Regions from separate parts of the Mycolicibacterium sichuanense genome, predicted to be linked through region 2. Evidence: riboswitches for the same ligand, from Rfam matches in the RefSeq annotation. Region 2 holds a riboswitch; the other holds the start of a gene.
The links. A riboswitch is a leader RNA that binds a small molecule or an ion and turns the genes downstream of it on or off. The one in region 2 is predicted to bind magnesium.

Region 1 (7,776 bases), on a different contig from region 2:
TGACCGGCCGCGCCGCCTGAAAGACACTGCTGCGCAGGCGGTGTCAGCCGCGATCGTCGTGCAGGGGCCGTCCCCGGCCGCGGTAGAGCGCGGCGTCGGCGCGGGTCAGCAATTCTGCCACCGACGCATTCCGGGAGTCGTCGGTGACGGTGCCGACGCTGACCCCGGGGGTGTTGCGGCGAATGTCGTCGAGGAACTCCTCGACGGTCGCGGGGTCCGCGTCCACGATGCAGGCGGCGAACTCGTCACCGCCCAACCGCGCCAGGACGGCACCGCCTGGCGCGGCCCGAATCCACCGGTGGGCGTAGTCCACGATCCGCTGGTCTCCCGCCGCATGACCGAACGTGTCGTTGATCGCCTTCAGACCATCGATATCCAAGGCAAGGACCGTGACCGAGGTCGCCGTGTTCTTGGAACGCACCAGAAGATCGGCGATTCCGATCTCCCAGCCGGCGCGGTTGAGCAGACCCGTCAACGGGTCGGTGCACGCCGCGACGAACGTCGCGCGCATGAGCAGGCCGAAGGATTCGGCGGCCCCCGATATCGCGATGGCGATGATGAGCAGCGTGATGACGCCGAGGTGCGGCGCTGGGCTAACCACGACCGCGACGATGCAGGCGGCGATCAGAGCGGTGATCGCCAGCAGGGCCTGCCGCGGTGGATGGAATGCCCGCAGATACATCGCGAGGAACATCGGTGCGATCAGGCACACGTACTCCGCGGTGAGGGACACGTGGAAGGCCATCACGATCGGGGTTGCGAACATGGCGGCCACGGTGACGAGGCCCAGACGATCCGGTCTGACGGCCAGCGAGATCAGCGCCGAGACACCGAGCACGATGGCGACGATCCCGCCGCGGGGATTTGCGTACGTCAGATCGGTACGCACCGGGAACAAGGTGAAGACCACGCCGTAGAGGTAGAGAAACGTGGTGGCGCCCAGGTAGATCCGCAACATGCGGACCCGCTGCTTGCCGAAGTCGCCGCTGCGAGCGCCGGCGAGCGAACTGAGGAAATGCACGATGCCAACCTGTCCGTCGCTGCCTCGGCACCTCAGGCAGTGGGGTGCGGTGGCACGTTCGCCCCACCCATGCGAACCGACGACACGATAACTGACGCCCACGACAACCCAGGCCCCACCGGATACTAACCAGCGGTGAATCGATGTGCCAGCGTCCTAGGCGGCCGGGCGCCTCTGCGACGCCAAAATCGGTGGCTGGCTGCCGCGTCGCGTGGCTACAGTGCTCCGATGTATCTCGATGCGACGGCCTTCGGTGAGCAGTGGGTGCGGGCCTGGAACGCCCACGACGTCGAGGCGGTCCTCCGACACTTCGGCGAAGACGTCGTGTTCACCTCGCCCGTGGCGGCCAGGGTCGTGCCAGAATCGACCGGGGTGGTTCGCGGCAAGCCCGCCTTGCGCACGTATTGGCACGTCGCCTTGGCGCGCGTGCCCAATCTCCACTTCACCGTTCAAGGCGTCTACCAGGGAGTCGACACGGTCGTGATCAACTACCGCAACCAGGACGACGGCCTCGTCAACGAGGTCCTCAGATTCAGTGGCGGCCTCGTCGTCGAGGGCCACGGCACGTACCTCGTTGCCCCGCAGGGTGTTTGACGTGAACGAGGTGAGACGGATCGGGATCGTGCTGTTCCCCGACGTCGAGGAACTCGACGCCGTCGGGCCCTGGGAAGTGCTCGCCGCGTGGACGCGTCAGTTCCCCGACGATGGATACGTCGTCACCTCGCTGTCCCCGGCCGGCGGGCTGGTCGGGTGTGCGAAGGGGCTGACGGTGAAGGCCGAGCACTCCTTCGCCGACGCCCCTTCGCTGGACGTGCTGATCAACCCGGGCGGTCAGGGCACGCGGCCGCAGCTGCGCGACGACGCCCACCTGGGTTGGGTGCGCCGCCAACGCGATGAGGTCCCCCTGCTGACCAGCGTCTGCACCGGCTCCCTTGTCTTCGCTGCGGCGGGCCTGCTGTCCCATCGCCCCGCGACCACCCATTGGTCGGCCCTCGATCTGCTCGCCGAGTTGGACCCCACCATCGACGTCCGGCGGGAGGAACGCTTCGTCGACGATGGCGACGTCATCACTGCCGCAGGCGTATCGGCGGGGATCGACATGGCACTGCACCTCGTCGCACGGCTTGTCGGCGTCGACCGGGCTCGCGAGGTTCGGCGCTACATCCAGTACGACCCCGCCCCGCCGGTGTGACCGCGGTCAGCGCTCGGCATCCCCGGCCCCGACCAGCGGACTGTCGGCGGCCCACCGGATCGCGCTGACCGACGGCTCGAGGCTCAGCCTGCTGACGGCCGACTCCATCTGGCGATCGTCGCGACGGTCGCCGACGAGTTCGGCGCGGACCTCGACGTGGCCGGCGGTGTCGGTGTTGGTACTGGCGATCGAGACGACCCGGAATTCGGTGCGGGTCAAGGCCTGCACGAGCAGTGCGCGTACGTGGGCTTCCTGCTCGTCGCGGGTGACGGCGTAGAACGTGTAGGTGGTGGGCTGCTCGTCACCGGTGTTCGGTCGGCGGTCGATCACCCGGCCCACGACCCGCAGGGCGACGTTGACGGCGACCACGCCGACGGTCCCGGCAAGCGCCGTCGGGTACATGCCAGCGCCGGCCAACGCACCCACGGCAGCCGCACACCATAAGGTGGCGGCGGTGTTCAGGCCGCGCACGTTCAGCCCGTCCCGCAGGATCACCCCGGCGCCGAGGAAGCCGATCCCGGAGACGATCTGCGCGGCTACCCGGGTGGGATCGGCTGTGGCACCGGAGAATCCGTTGGCCGAGAGCAACACGAACAGCGTGGCCCCGGCGGCCACCAGGGCATTGGTCCGCAACCCGGCCATCCGGGCCCGGTACTGGCGCTCGATTCCGATGACGGTGCCCAGTCCAATGCCGGTGCCCAACCGCAGCATCATCTCGACGGTGCTCATGATGTCCTCCGAAGGTCGTTGAAACAGCGGCGGTCTGCAGTGGGCAGCCGCCGGCGGCACACCGCGGAAGGCGCGGTGCGCGTGAAAGGTGTTTGAGGAGAGTCGTTTAGCGCTCGACTGGCGAAGCTTGTCCTCTTGGCGGGCACGCCGTCGGACGCGGTCTATCACTGGTACTCAACGGTGTTCCTCACCTCCTCGCAGCCAGGACGCGCGTGGGCGTCGTATCGGAAGCACGGGGAGATGATGCGGACGTATGCCGCACCGACACCCCTCTCGTCAGAGCTTTGGCACTGCACGGCGTATCGGCCACCAGGAACACCTGGTGGCCGAAGCCACTTGGGCTCGACCCTTGAGCCGGGAGGAGCTGTCCTGACCCTGGGGCGTCTCTCGACGTTTGGGGTCAGTGGCCTGTGTCCGTGCAGACGCCTCACCTAGCGAGGTGCTTGCCCCCCGATCATGGACCGAGATCCTGCACACGTCAAGCTGATTGCCGATACCACTCCGCAGTGCGCTCGCAAAGCTACCGGCCCTCTAACGCCGGCCGTCCTGCGCCGCAGCGACGCAATCACTCTGGGGCGGTGTTGACTTGCCCACTCATGGTGGTTGCGAAGACGCGGTAGAGCGCGAACACCACGAAGGTGAGCGCCATGAAGACGGCGCCGGGGCCGACCATCGGACAGGTGCCATCGGGCGTTCCAGCCGGAACGAACTGGGATAGGAACGGCAAAGAAGAAGGTCAGCTTCAGGTTTGGCGAGTTGATCAGGATGCGGTGGTGATGATCCCCAGCGCGGAACCCGGGCTGCTCGTGCAAGCGTACGACCGGGTTTGCCGTCATTCAGGTCCTCAGCAGTGGCTCCTGGGAACGCAGCAATCGCCCGTCTACGAACCTCCTCCCATCGCTCAGGTAGGCTCGGGCGAGGATGTCGACATAGCGAATCGGCGAATCACCCAGAACCCACAACACACGAGAACTGTGCTCGATGACAGAACGCGCGACTGGCAGTGGCGGGAAGATCAACTCCTCGGCCCGATAGAGTGCCGCTAGGCCGCCCAGATGTGCAGCGGCAATCTCGAGGTACGTGACAACCACCTCGGAGACTAAGTCGAAGCCAGCCGACATGTCGGCGCTGGAGACTGCCGGATCACGTTGCGACAGAATGATTTTCGCTCTCGCAGCTGGCGATCCCTCGCGCGGCTGCCAGAGTGATTCATCAGCTGTTGCCAAGAAGGAGATTCGGCACTGCTCGGCCACGTCGGCCAGTTCGTTGAGTCGAGCGGCGGCGGCACTGTTCGGTTTCTGTCCTCTGCCCATTAGGTGGGCTCCTAACTACGACGGATTCGTCGGCGGTCGTGGTCTGCCAATCGGCACGCGGGTACGTCGTATGTCGGCGCCAGTCATCATGCTGCCAGTCTCATCCAAATGTGGATCGGCTGTACTCGCGCGGATGCGGAGGAGCATGACGTCCGCTGGGCCCCCCGGCTCCGGCGGCTACCCATGCCTACGCTGGTAAGTAACGCGCAGACCCCTCTGGCCCTAACGGGTCGTGGGTCCCTGCCGTCGCGGCTGACAACCGGCTACAAGGCGGGGCTCGACGGATCGCAGTCCCTCTTAACCGAGCTGTTGGCATCGCGCCTGGATGGGTCTAGGGCGCGGGGAGTGCGCAGTACAGTCAACGGTGTCGTTGCGGTTCGCTGTGCGTAACCGAGAAGGGCAGAGGCTTTGTTCGAACAGCACTCGCGGTGGCTTGAGGAACTGCGCGAGTACATCAGTCGGAAGGAGCCGGTCACCTGCCGTGCCGGCTACATGCCGCTGACCGCCGTCACGCTGGAGATCACGGCCGCGGGTGCTGACCCCCGCCCACACGACGGCGTAAACATTGACAGCTGGACCTCGATGGCCGCCGACTTGTCCGACAGCCTGCAGTGGATCGGCCCCGAACTTCTCGCCTTGGTCGACACAGCGGCGCGAAGCGTTCATCAAGCCATCACCAACGGTCTCCTGGTGCCGCGGGCGGGCGCCTCCCGGCCGCGAATTGACGACACCCAACGACCCGCCGTCGCCAGGCAGGCCGCCGCGCTTGCGGCGTTGCTGGATCGCGACGACGCGCTCGTGGCCGCGTGGCGCGACCTGGTGGCCGGCTGCCAGGACATCAACCATGTTCTGTACCCCAGCGAGCGAATCGCGTACCTGCGCGACACCGTGGTGGGCCTCAGCGAATACCGTCGACAGGATCGCGCCTATTTCAGCCCCCTCCCGACTGCCGTTCAGGTGCTCATGGGCTACGCCAGCAGCGTGCAGCAGGCTCAAGCAATGGTCGGCGATCCTGTCGACCCCCGCCTCGACGACCCCCAGGCTCGGGCCAACCTCACCGACAGTGAATTGGCTAACCTTGCCGAGCGCTGCATCCTCAAGCGTCCGCCGACAGGTCAGTACGTGGTCTGGTTTCGCCTCAGCCCGGGGTATTTCCTGGGGAGCGATCCGTACGTGACGCATGGAGGTATCACCTTTTACGAAGCTCAGAGCCTCGCCACCTTGCTGATCCAGCAAGACCGGGCGCACGAGGTGCTGGGGGGCGTCGTCCCCGACGAATTGCTCACCGAGGAAATCCGCGACCTTCAACTGTCGGACAAGGTCGACGACACCACCGGATTCGAATACCTTCCGGCACTAGTCTATGCCCGCGTCGAGGTTCGCGACGTCGAACACCACCGTGCAGTGGCGGCGGCGAGGACGCACCTCGACGCGGTGCTGGCGGTGGTGGGCCATACGGATGGCATGTGGGAGGTCCTCGGTGGCCATCTCTTCTTCGACGGCTCTCCGTGGGCGCCGTCGATCCCTCGATGGGGATTGAAGTCCCCGCTACCCGAGCCTGACTTCTACCAGAATGACCATTTCGTCCAGGATTTGGCTAATTTCACCGCCAACGGGCACCTCATCACCGCCGACATCGCTGACGCGGTGCAGCCCGCGTTGCGTCTGTCAGCGGCACTCAAGAACACGCCGCGCACCGACGCAGAAGGCACGGTGATGGCTGCGGTCCGGGCCATCGAGCACTGCAACACCTGGATCGCACCGACCGGCGGCCTGCGGTGGTACACCTTCATCGATCAGTATTTGACCGACGGATACACCCTCACAGTGTTCGCCCGGCGAGTGGTGTTCGACGTCTTCGCAGCGGTGCAGCAGTACCGTCCCGACCGCGCCCCGGGTGCGTCAACTCCACCGGAACTCGCTGTGATCGAGGCTGACATCCTTCTTGACGGGGGATGGGGCACCCGCATCGACAGCCCCAGGACCATTGCCCACGTCGCAACCCTCCGAGGGATCTATGCCGATCACTGGCTGGCGCGCCGCCTCGCCGAGAGCGACGACATCCTGACCTCGCCCGCGACGATCAGCACCGCGTTTGACGAGGAGCGTCGCCGCGTCGATGCAAGAGTCAAGCGTCTCACCCGATCTCGCAACGCCGCGATTCATGGTGGCACCCTCTCGGAAGAGGCCTGCGCAACCATCACCGACTTGGCCGCGGTCTTGGCGCAAGACGCGCTGAACACCTCGATCTGGGCCCGCGTCACCGGACGACCACCCGAGGCTTACGCCACCAGTCGCGCCGACGAGCACCGACAGCGGATCGCCAACCTCAAGAGCGGCGGAAACTTGACCAACCTGTTCACCCTCGCTCCGTGAACCTCTGGCCTGGCCCTAGGTGATGCGGAGTCGAATTTCGTGGCTCCCAGCAGGGCATCGGTCCGGAGACTCGGCGGGTGAGAATTTCACTGTCGGTGGAGCGGAAGTCGGCCGACGTGTAGAGGGTGACACCGCCCGACTTCGTGCCCTGTCCACGCGGAATGATCTTCTCCAGCGCTCCGAGGTCGTTGTGGCCTTGCGTCCACGGCGTCCCATCTGCCAAGACGAGAACTGCCACGTCGATCACGTCGAAATCGGTGTTTTACAGCGCAGGTGGACCCGATCCGTGTAGCCCGCAGCGTCGGCTGGAGCCAGCCGGCAACTGGGCTCACTGCAGAAAGACACACATAGAGGTGCCGGTCCGCGCCACAGTGGTGACATCTTTGAGTCGACCGAAACCTGGCACTGTGTTCTCATTGGGGCTCGGACCGCCGGTGTCTGGCACGCGGCGTTAGGGCCGCCACCCGGGCAACGAGTTCCTCCGGCCGGAACCTCGACAAAGGTAGGCTGCCGAACCCCATCGCGACATACGGTCGATAGGTGCGAACAGACTACGAAGCTTTCTTCGCTGAGCTGGAACGGCGCAATGCGTACATGCTGGCACTACCAGGTGAGCGGCTCAGAGAGGACATGGAAGCTATGAAACGCTGCCTGTACACCTTTGGGCGCAACGAAGTAGAGCTATCCTCGCACGTCGACAAGTTCGTCCACTCGGAAACGCAGGCACCCGACGTTGATGGTGTCTACGTCGACGAACTAGTCCGTTTGCTGCATAACTTCCTCACCTCGGTCACCACCTACATCGACTCCCAACGGGTAGTAATGCGCCACCGTTGGCCCACGAAAGACGGGCCTTCGGAGTTCGAAGCCTCCGTTTACACACCCAAGCGGCGGGACATTTTCGAGACCGGCGAGGCCGAGTTCATGACGAAGCTAAGGAATTACTGCACCCACTACAGCATCCCAGTGCCCGGACTCAGTACGTCGATCTCATGGGACGAAAGCAGGCACGTCCAGCAGGCCAACAAGCTGCAACTAGACCGAGACGCACTGCTACGTTGGACCGGCTGGGACGGTCCCGCGACGAAATTCCTTGAAGCTCAACCTGAACAGTTCGACTTCCCGCCAATTATCGCGAGCTATGT
Region 2 (7,776 bases):
CCTCGCCGGCCGCGGGCGCGGGCGGCAGCGAGACCGGCCTGGGTACGTTCCCGGATCAGTGCTGCCTCGTACTCGGCCATCAGGGCGAACATGCCGAACACCAGGGCGCCGTGGGCGGTGGTGGTGTCGACCAGCCCGTTGCACAGCGATTGAACCCCGACGCCGCGGGTCTGCAGGGTGGTGACGATGTCGATGAGGTCGCGCAGGTTGCGTCCGAGGCGGTCGATGCGCCAGATGGTCAGGGTGTCGCCGGCGCGCAGATCGGCCAGGCACGCGTTCCATTGTGGTCGGTCAGCCTTGGTCCCACTGGCATGGTCGGTGTAGACCTTGAGGCAGCCGGCGCTGTCGAGGGCGTCGAGTTGCAGCTGCGGGTTCTGGTCTGCCGTCGACACCCGCGCGTACCCGATCTTGGCCATCGCCGGACTTTATCGAATCCCGTCCCACGCGACGTGTTGTGTGAACGTGTTTTTGTGATGAGTTTCGATAGCCCAGGAACCTGCAAAGATTCTGCGCAGTGTCCCGCCGTCATGGGGTCTATCGCAACCGTTCCTTTGCGATAGGGGTCCAGGAACTCCGCCGCAACAGTATTCATCGCTGTTGCTCAACGATTTCGGTTCGGTAACCCGAGCTGATCGGCGGTTCCTTGTGCATGAAAGCCACAGCCCAACGAGCACGATCGTATTCAGGCGCGGCGTTCGGCGGCCGTGATGCCGCCTTTGAGGAGCTCGTCGATGACCTTCTTGAACACCGGCAGCATCAGCCGGTCAACACCGGGGATCTTCAGCGTCGACCGTAGATGCCAGCTGACCTCGGTCCCGGTGTCTGCTTCACGCAGCTGGATCGTGCCGACGTGATTTCGGGTCGGAGCGCCTGAGAGCATCTTGTAGGCGTAACGGGTGGGTCGCTCATACTCGATGATCTCTTCGACGAATGGGGGTCCGATCGCTACTAGACGTCTGATCGCGCCGACACCGTTGGGTGCAGGGGTTCCCTCGCGATCGAGCGTGCTACGCCGGCATGCCCACACGGAGGCCGCGATCCCGCGGTGGTCGGTCATGGCGTCGAATACGGTCTGGATCGGCGCCGTCGAGGTCCGAGTGAGGGTGAACTCGATCATCCGCACTCCATGCTGCCGATACGCGCTGCCAGCATGCAACTTCCTTCCGTGCTGCGAGTGAGACAGAACGAGTTAATCGCGGCAAGGTATGCCGTTCGCCCGGCTTCGACCGTAGTGCGCCAGCCGGTCTGTGGGCTCGTATTAGGGGCAACGGATCGCGTTGTGGCCAGGTGCACGGCTGTGGCCAGGTGCACGGTGAGCGTCTGCTGTCCCGAAACCCTTCGCGATAGCGCACGCCAGAATCGTCGCCACCCATTGACTCTTAGCGTGATCGGAGGTCTTGTCTCACACCGCGTGTCTCACATCTTTGCTGTCCAGGGTGGTGAGACAGTCATTGGCATGACGACGATCCTCGGCTACGCCCGCGTCAGCACCACAGGCCAAGACCTCGACGCCCAACTCGCTGCGCTCGCCGCCGCCAGCGTCGAGCCGGATCGGGTGTTCACCGACAAGCTCTCGGGGTCGGCGAAGACGGACCGGCCGGGACTGGCGGCTCTGCTCGCCTACGCCCGGCCCGGTGACACCGTCGTCGTCACCGCCATCGATCGACTCGGCCGCTCGGTCGCCGAAGTCACCCGCACCATCGCCGAATTCGGAGAGCGACGAATCCTGTTGCGCGCCTTGCGTGAAGGCGTAGATACAGCCACACCGACCGGGCGCGCAGTAGCGGCGATCATGGCGACCCTCGCCGAACTCGAGCTTGAGCTCGGCCGTGAACGCCGAGCTGCATCACGCGCATCACGCCGAACCCGGTGCCTGCCTGCTACCAAGCCACCACGGCTTAGCCCAGAACGGCAAGAACAACTCCGCCGACTCGCTGCTACTGGCGAACCCGTACGAGAACTGGCCAAGGCCTTCGGTATTGGACGGGCGACCGCCTATCGCTACTTGTCGGCAGAGCCGATGGTGTGAGGGACGAGGGGTCAACGCGCGCGTCGTCTGGTTCGTCTTGACGGGTTGTGGTCTGGAGGTCCACACTGATCGGTGCAAGCACCTCGCTAGGTGAGGCGTCTGCGCGGATAAAGGCCACTGACCCCGAACGTTGAAAGACGCCCCGGGTCAGGACAGCTCCTCCCGGATTAAGGGTTGAGCCCAAGTGGCTTCGAGCACCGAGTGTTTTCTGGTGGCCCGATACGCCGTGCAGTGCCGAAGCTCTGACGAGAGGGGTGTAGGTGTGGTCACTGTGCCGCACGTCCTCCCCACGTGTGCTTTCGATGTGACGCCCGCGTGCGTCCTGGCTGCGAGGAGGTGAGGAACACCGTTGAGTACCAGCGATAAACCGCCGTCTGCGGGTTCGGAGTTGTTCCCGCTGCGTGGCCAGCTTGAGTCGATCGAGGCCTAAAGCCCTTCTCGTCGTTGATTGTTCGAGTGCACCATTGTTCCGACGGTGCACCCCTACGGCGCTGCTGCCTGCTTGAGGTCCGCGTGACACTCAAAGATGCCACGACACCCCAATTTCTCTTTGCGTCAAGGAGTTTTGTCATGGTTGTTGTTCTGTCTCGTCTTCGCATACCCGTGGTGTCGATGGCGTCCCGTGCCGCACACGGATGGTTCACCTGGGGCCGCAGGGCGTGTCGACGGGTGTGGGTCCGGCGCAATTTGACCCCGCAGGAGCGGGCGTATCTGTTGGCGTCCTACACCCGGCCCGCGCTGATCACGGCGTCACTGGGTGGGCACGTCGGCTGACCGGTTCGGGCTGGGGTGCATCACGACCCCGGCCCGCCCCGGCCCGCCGCCGCGCGAGGAGGCCCACCGATGGACTCCCACGACGATCAGACGCACGACGCGATCGATAAACCCGCCAAAATAACTGCGCCGCAAGGGGTGTCAGGCCAGCGGGCCGACGGAACGCTGACCGCCACCATCCGGATGCTCACCGCCCGGGCGATGCTGCGGCACGGTGGTGACCCGGCGGTGGTCGCCACCACAACCCGCGTCCCGCAAGCGTTGGTCGAGGTGATGGCCGACATGGCCGACACCCCTACCCGTCCAAATTCCCAACCCAGCACCTCCGGACGATGTGGTGGGCGGCCTGCCGCGCGTCTAGCAGGTGTACCCGCCGATAGGCACCTGTGGCGACAGGAGATTGACAGGAATGGCTCGATGTTGCGACCCGTCCGACCTGGTCATACTGAGGACATGCCCAAGAAACGACGGTCCCGTACGCGGCGCACTCCCCCGCGGGCGGCGTCCGCCGGATCGAACCCGGCGTTCCTCGGTGACCTGGGAATGACTCCCAAGCGATCAACGGCCCCACTGCCGGAGGCCGATGACGATCGCCACGCCAGCGTGCGGGTCCGGTTGGCGGCGCTGATGCTGCGCCGCGGCGACGACGTCGGGGATGTCAGCGTGGCGACCGACGTCCCGGTCGCCCTGCTTGAGTTGCTTCGCGCGGAAGTCGCCGATGAAACTGACCTCGATCAGCAGCGCCAGGCCACCGTTGACGACGTGAGGCGGCGGCGCCGGGTCGTGATCGCCGTGCTGATCATGGAGGTCGCCGCGCTGGCGAACATCGTCATTGGCCTGATCGCGCTGATCGGGCACCTCGCCGGGTTGGGGTTACTGGCCAGCGTGATCGGGCCAGCACTTCTCCTTGCCGTCTACGTGGTAGCCAGATGCGCGACCCCTACGGGATCTCGCACTGGCTACAGCCCTCGGTACGCGGCCCGGCGTAAGGGTCGTGATCGAGGGCCCGGTGACTAACGACCTCTGTGGACGATCCATCCACATGTCCCAGGTTTGGGGTGTCTACCGACGGTGGTCGAGATCGGTGTCGCCCAGTGTTCACGTGGTCGTGCGCATATGGAACCGCGACATTCGGGCACGGCCGCGATCGTCTCATCGAGAAGGAAGAGTCACTATGCATGAAGTCCCGCCTGATGGTGGAGCGCCCACGGCGTCACGGCCGGTGATCCATCTGTCCGATCTCCTGGGTCGTCCGGTCGTCGCGAAGGCCGGTGACGCGGTGGGCCGGGTCGAGGACGTCATCGTCAGCCTGCGCGGTGCCGAGGGGTATCCGCCGGTCACCGGCCTGGTGGTAGGGATCGGCGGCCGTCGGGTGTACGTGTCGTCCGGGCAGATCACCGACCTGACCCAGGAACACGTCGATCTGTCGAAGAACAAGGTGGATCTGCGCGAGTTCGAACGCCGTGACGGCGAGGTTCTGTTGCGCACCGACGTCCTCGATCACCGGCTCATCGACGTCGCGGCCGCGGAGTTGGTGCATGCCTACGACATCGAGCTCGAGGACACCGGGGCGGGCTGGGTGCTGGCACGGCTGGATACCCGCCGGCCGGCGCGGCTGTTCGGGTTGATCAAATCCGGTGGGGGGCATGCCAGCCGGGACTGGAAGTCCTTCGAACCGCTCATCGGGCACACGGCGAGCGTGTTGGAGCGCGCGGGCGGGCGGATGTCGAAGCTGAAGCCGGCCCAGATCGCGGACCTGCTGGAGGACGCCGACAAAGACGAGGGTGGAGAAATCCTCGACCGCCTCCACTCCGACCCGGAGTTGGAGGCCGACGTCTTCGAGGAACTCGACCCCGACAAGGCCACCAAGATCCTGGGCGACATGACTGATACCGAGGTCGCCGGGGTATTGGCCCGGATGCGGGCCGACGACGCGGCGGACGCGATCGCCGATCTGCGCCAGTCCCGCCGTCGCCGGGTGCTGGAGCTGCTGCCGGCGGGGCAGCGCACCAAGGTCATCACGCTGATGGGGTTCAACCCCTCGACCGCGGGCGGGTTGATGAGCGTCGACGTGGCGTCGTGTTCGACGGATGCCACTGCCGCGCAAGCTCTTTCGATCATCGCCGCCGCCCGGGCGATGCAACCCGAGGCGTTGCTCAAGATGCACGGGGTCAACGAGGCCGGCGAACTGGTCGGGGTGGTCTCGGTGATCCGGCTGCTGCAATCCGACCCCCACACCCCGATCACCGAGCTGCTCGACGTCGACCCGATCCGAGTCACCCCGGAAGCCGACCTGACCGACGTCGCCCTGCTGATGGCCGACTACAACCTGGTCGCCATCCCCGTCGTCGACGAGGGCGACCGGGTGGTCGGTGTGGTGACCTTCGATGACGTCCTGGAGGCCACCATCCCCGAGGACTGGCGGCGCCGCGAACCCGCGCCGCGCCCGATCCGCGACGTCGTCGGTGCCCAGGACGGGGCCGGTCATGGCTGACTCCCACCCGCCGGTAGGCACCACCGACCCCACGGCACCGGATCAGGCTCCCGCTGCTGATGTCACCCCACAGGCCGCGTCCACCAGCGCGCCGGGACCCGAGCCGACTCCAGCCCCTGCAGCGCCTCAGGCGTCGGCGGTGTTGGACAGCGCCCATCTCGGTGACATCGAAGGCGCGTTCGGCCGGGTCAGCGTCGGCGACAGCGATCAGGGCCGCACGCTCAAGACCCGGCTGCTGACACTGTTGGCGATCCTCGGGCCCGGGATCATCGTGATGGTCGGCGACAACGACGCCGGCGGTGTCGCCACCTACGCCCAGGCCGGCCAAAACTACGGCTACAGCCTTCTCTGGGTGCTGCTGTTGCTGATCCCGGTGCTGATCGTCAACCAGGAGATGGTGGTCCGCCTCGGAGCGGTCACCGGGGTGGGCCATGCCCGGCTGATCAACGAACGCTTCGGCCGCGGGTGGGGCTGGTTCTCCGTGGGGGATCTGTTCCTGCTGAACTTCCTGACCATCGTCACCGAGTTCATCGGCGTCTCGTTGGCCGCCGCCTATTTCGGTGTCTCGAAGTACATCGTCGTCCCGACGGCCGCGGTGGCGTTGGTGGCGATCATGGCCTCGGGCAGTTTCCGTCGCTGGGAACGCGCCATGTTCGTGTTCATCGCGATCACCCTGCTGCAGATCCCGATGCTGCTGCTGTCGCACCCCCAGTGGGGGGTGGCCGCACAGGCCTTCGTCGTGCCGGGCATCAAGGGTGGGCTCAGCTCGGATGCGGTGCTGCTGATCATTGCGATCGTGGGCACCACCGTTGCGCCGTGGCAGCTGTTCTTTCAGCAGTCCAACATCGTCGACAAGCGCATCACCCCGCGCTTCATCAGTTACGAGCGCGCCGACACCACCATAGGCGCGTTCGTGGTGGTCATCGGTGCGGCTGCGTTGGTGATGACCGCGGACTGGGCGGCCCGCTCCACCGGCAGTGAGGGCAACTTCGGCGACGCCGGAGACATCGCCCGTCTGCTGTCGGCGCATAGCAGTGTGCTGGGTCCGGTCTTCGCGATCGTGCTGCTGGATGCCTCCATCGTGGGTGCGGCAGCGGTGACCTTGGCCACCAGCTACGCCTTCGGCGACGTGTTCGGTCTGAAACACTCCCTGCACCGCGGGTTTGCCGACGCCAAACCGTTCTACGTCTCCTACATCGCGATGGTCGCCGCCGCCGCTGGGATCGTGCTGATCCCGGGTGCGCCGTTGGGTCTGATCACCACTGCGGTGCAGGCACTGGCGGGTCTGCTGCTGCCGAGTGCGAGTGTGTTCCTGCTGTTGTTGTGCAACGACCGGGAGGTGTTGGGCCCGTGGGTGAACCGGCGCTGGCTCAACGTCGTCGCGGTGTTCATCGTCGCGGTGCTGCTGTTGCTGTCGGGGATCCTGATGGCCACCACCCTATTTCCCGACTTGGACGTCGTGACCGTCACCGCGTACCTCGCCGCAGGCATCGTCATCCTGGCCATCCTCGCGGTCGGGGTGCTGAAGTGGTTGCAACGCCGAAACCCCAGGGCCCCGGCCCCAGTGACCGTGATCGACGGGCCTGAGAAGATGTCGTGGCGCATGCCGCCCCTGGCCTTGCTGGAACCCGTCACCTGGTCGGCCGGAACCAAACTCGGCATGCTCGCCCTACGCGGCTACCTGGTCGTCGGCGCGATCCTGCTCATCGTCAAAGCCGTCCAACTCGGCGGCGGATGACCATGCGCCGCACCGCGCGCCGGTGCAGGGACCGGCGGATGTGAGCACCGCACTCGGTGGCTCGCTGGCCGTGGCATCGACCCCGCTACCGCAGTACAGCCACCACGCGGTGATCATCGGCTCCACGATCCTGCTAGTGACGATCGCGGTGATCGCGACGGTGACACTGCTGATCCTGTGGGGCCGACGGGGCCGCTAAGCGTGTTCTCGACCGAGACAGCTCACCTTTATTCATCGGGTGTCTTGTGACCACGGTTGCGGCCCTTTGTTCAGGACCATTCTTGACTTGAGGGACGCGTTGAGAGAGGTCGCGTACGGCTCTAGAGGCAGCATGGGGCGCGCCACGAAAGATCACGCGACCAGGAACCGTCCGATTGACAGTCTGAGGATGGTCCAAGGCTAAGGCGGGACGGTGGCTCTTCGGCGTCCCGAAAACCTTCGTTATCGGGACGCGCCGGATGATCCTAATTTTCTGATCAGGAGCCGCCCTCCAGGGCGCGAGCTTCGAACTCTAAAATCCCCAGATTGCTCTGATCTCTGGATAGAGGCTCGTCCTGGTGGTTTCGCTCGAAACCGTGGGCCGCTCCCCCGGCCTGGCCGGTTACGGACGGCGGATCTGACTACGCTCTTTGCGTGTTGACAGCCTGGGCCGACGAGAGCGGATCACGTCCCGACCTGGACCCAGGTGCGTATTTGCTCGCGGCGGTCCTGTGCGAAGACGATGACATCGCCGAGATACGC

Region 1: another riboswitch for magnesium. It lies ahead of SBI80_RS06895 (MgtC/SapB family protein); the one in region 2 lies ahead of SBI80_RS27825 (hypothetical protein).

The regions. Positions count from the first base shown of each region.
Region 1 covers NZ_JAWQPU010000002.1:747-8,522, reverse strand. The annotation lists gene SBI80_RS06910 (GGDEF domain-containing protein) at 44-1,021, opposite strand; gene SBI80_RS06905 (nuclear transport factor 2 family protein) at 1,250-1,615, shown strand; gene SBI80_RS06900 (DJ-1/PfpI family protein) at 1,626-2,213, shown strand; gene SBI80_RS06895 (MgtC/SapB family protein) at 2,220-2,942, opposite strand; M-box (ykoK) riboswitch at 3,204-3,388, opposite strand; gene SBI80_RS06890 (hypothetical protein) at 3,508-3,669, opposite strand; gene SBI80_RS06885 (hypothetical protein) at 3,779-4,255, opposite strand; gene SBI80_RS06880 (hypothetical protein) at 4,664-6,631, shown strand; gene SBI80_RS06875 (hypothetical protein) at 7,172-7,776, shown strand, end outside.
Region 2 covers NZ_JAWQPU010000018.1:21,536-29,311, reverse strand. The annotation lists gene SBI80_RS27840 (recombinase family protein) at 1-416, opposite strand, end outside; gene SBI80_RS27835 (SRPBCC family protein) at 683-1,117, opposite strand; gene SBI80_RS27830 (recombinase family protein) at 1,457-2,029, shown strand; M-box (ykoK) riboswitch at 2,105-2,290, shown strand; gene SBI80_RS27825 (hypothetical protein) at 2,600-2,803, shown strand; gene SBI80_RS27820 (hypothetical protein) at 3,362-3,661, opposite strand; gene SBI80_RS27815 (magnesium transporter MgtE N-terminal domain-containing protein) at 3,978-5,297, shown strand; gene SBI80_RS27810 (NRAMP family divalent metal transporter) at 5,437-7,035, shown strand; gene SBI80_RS27805 (hypothetical protein) at 7,076-7,234, shown strand; gene SBI80_RS27800 (hypothetical protein) at 7,669-7,776, shown strand, end outside.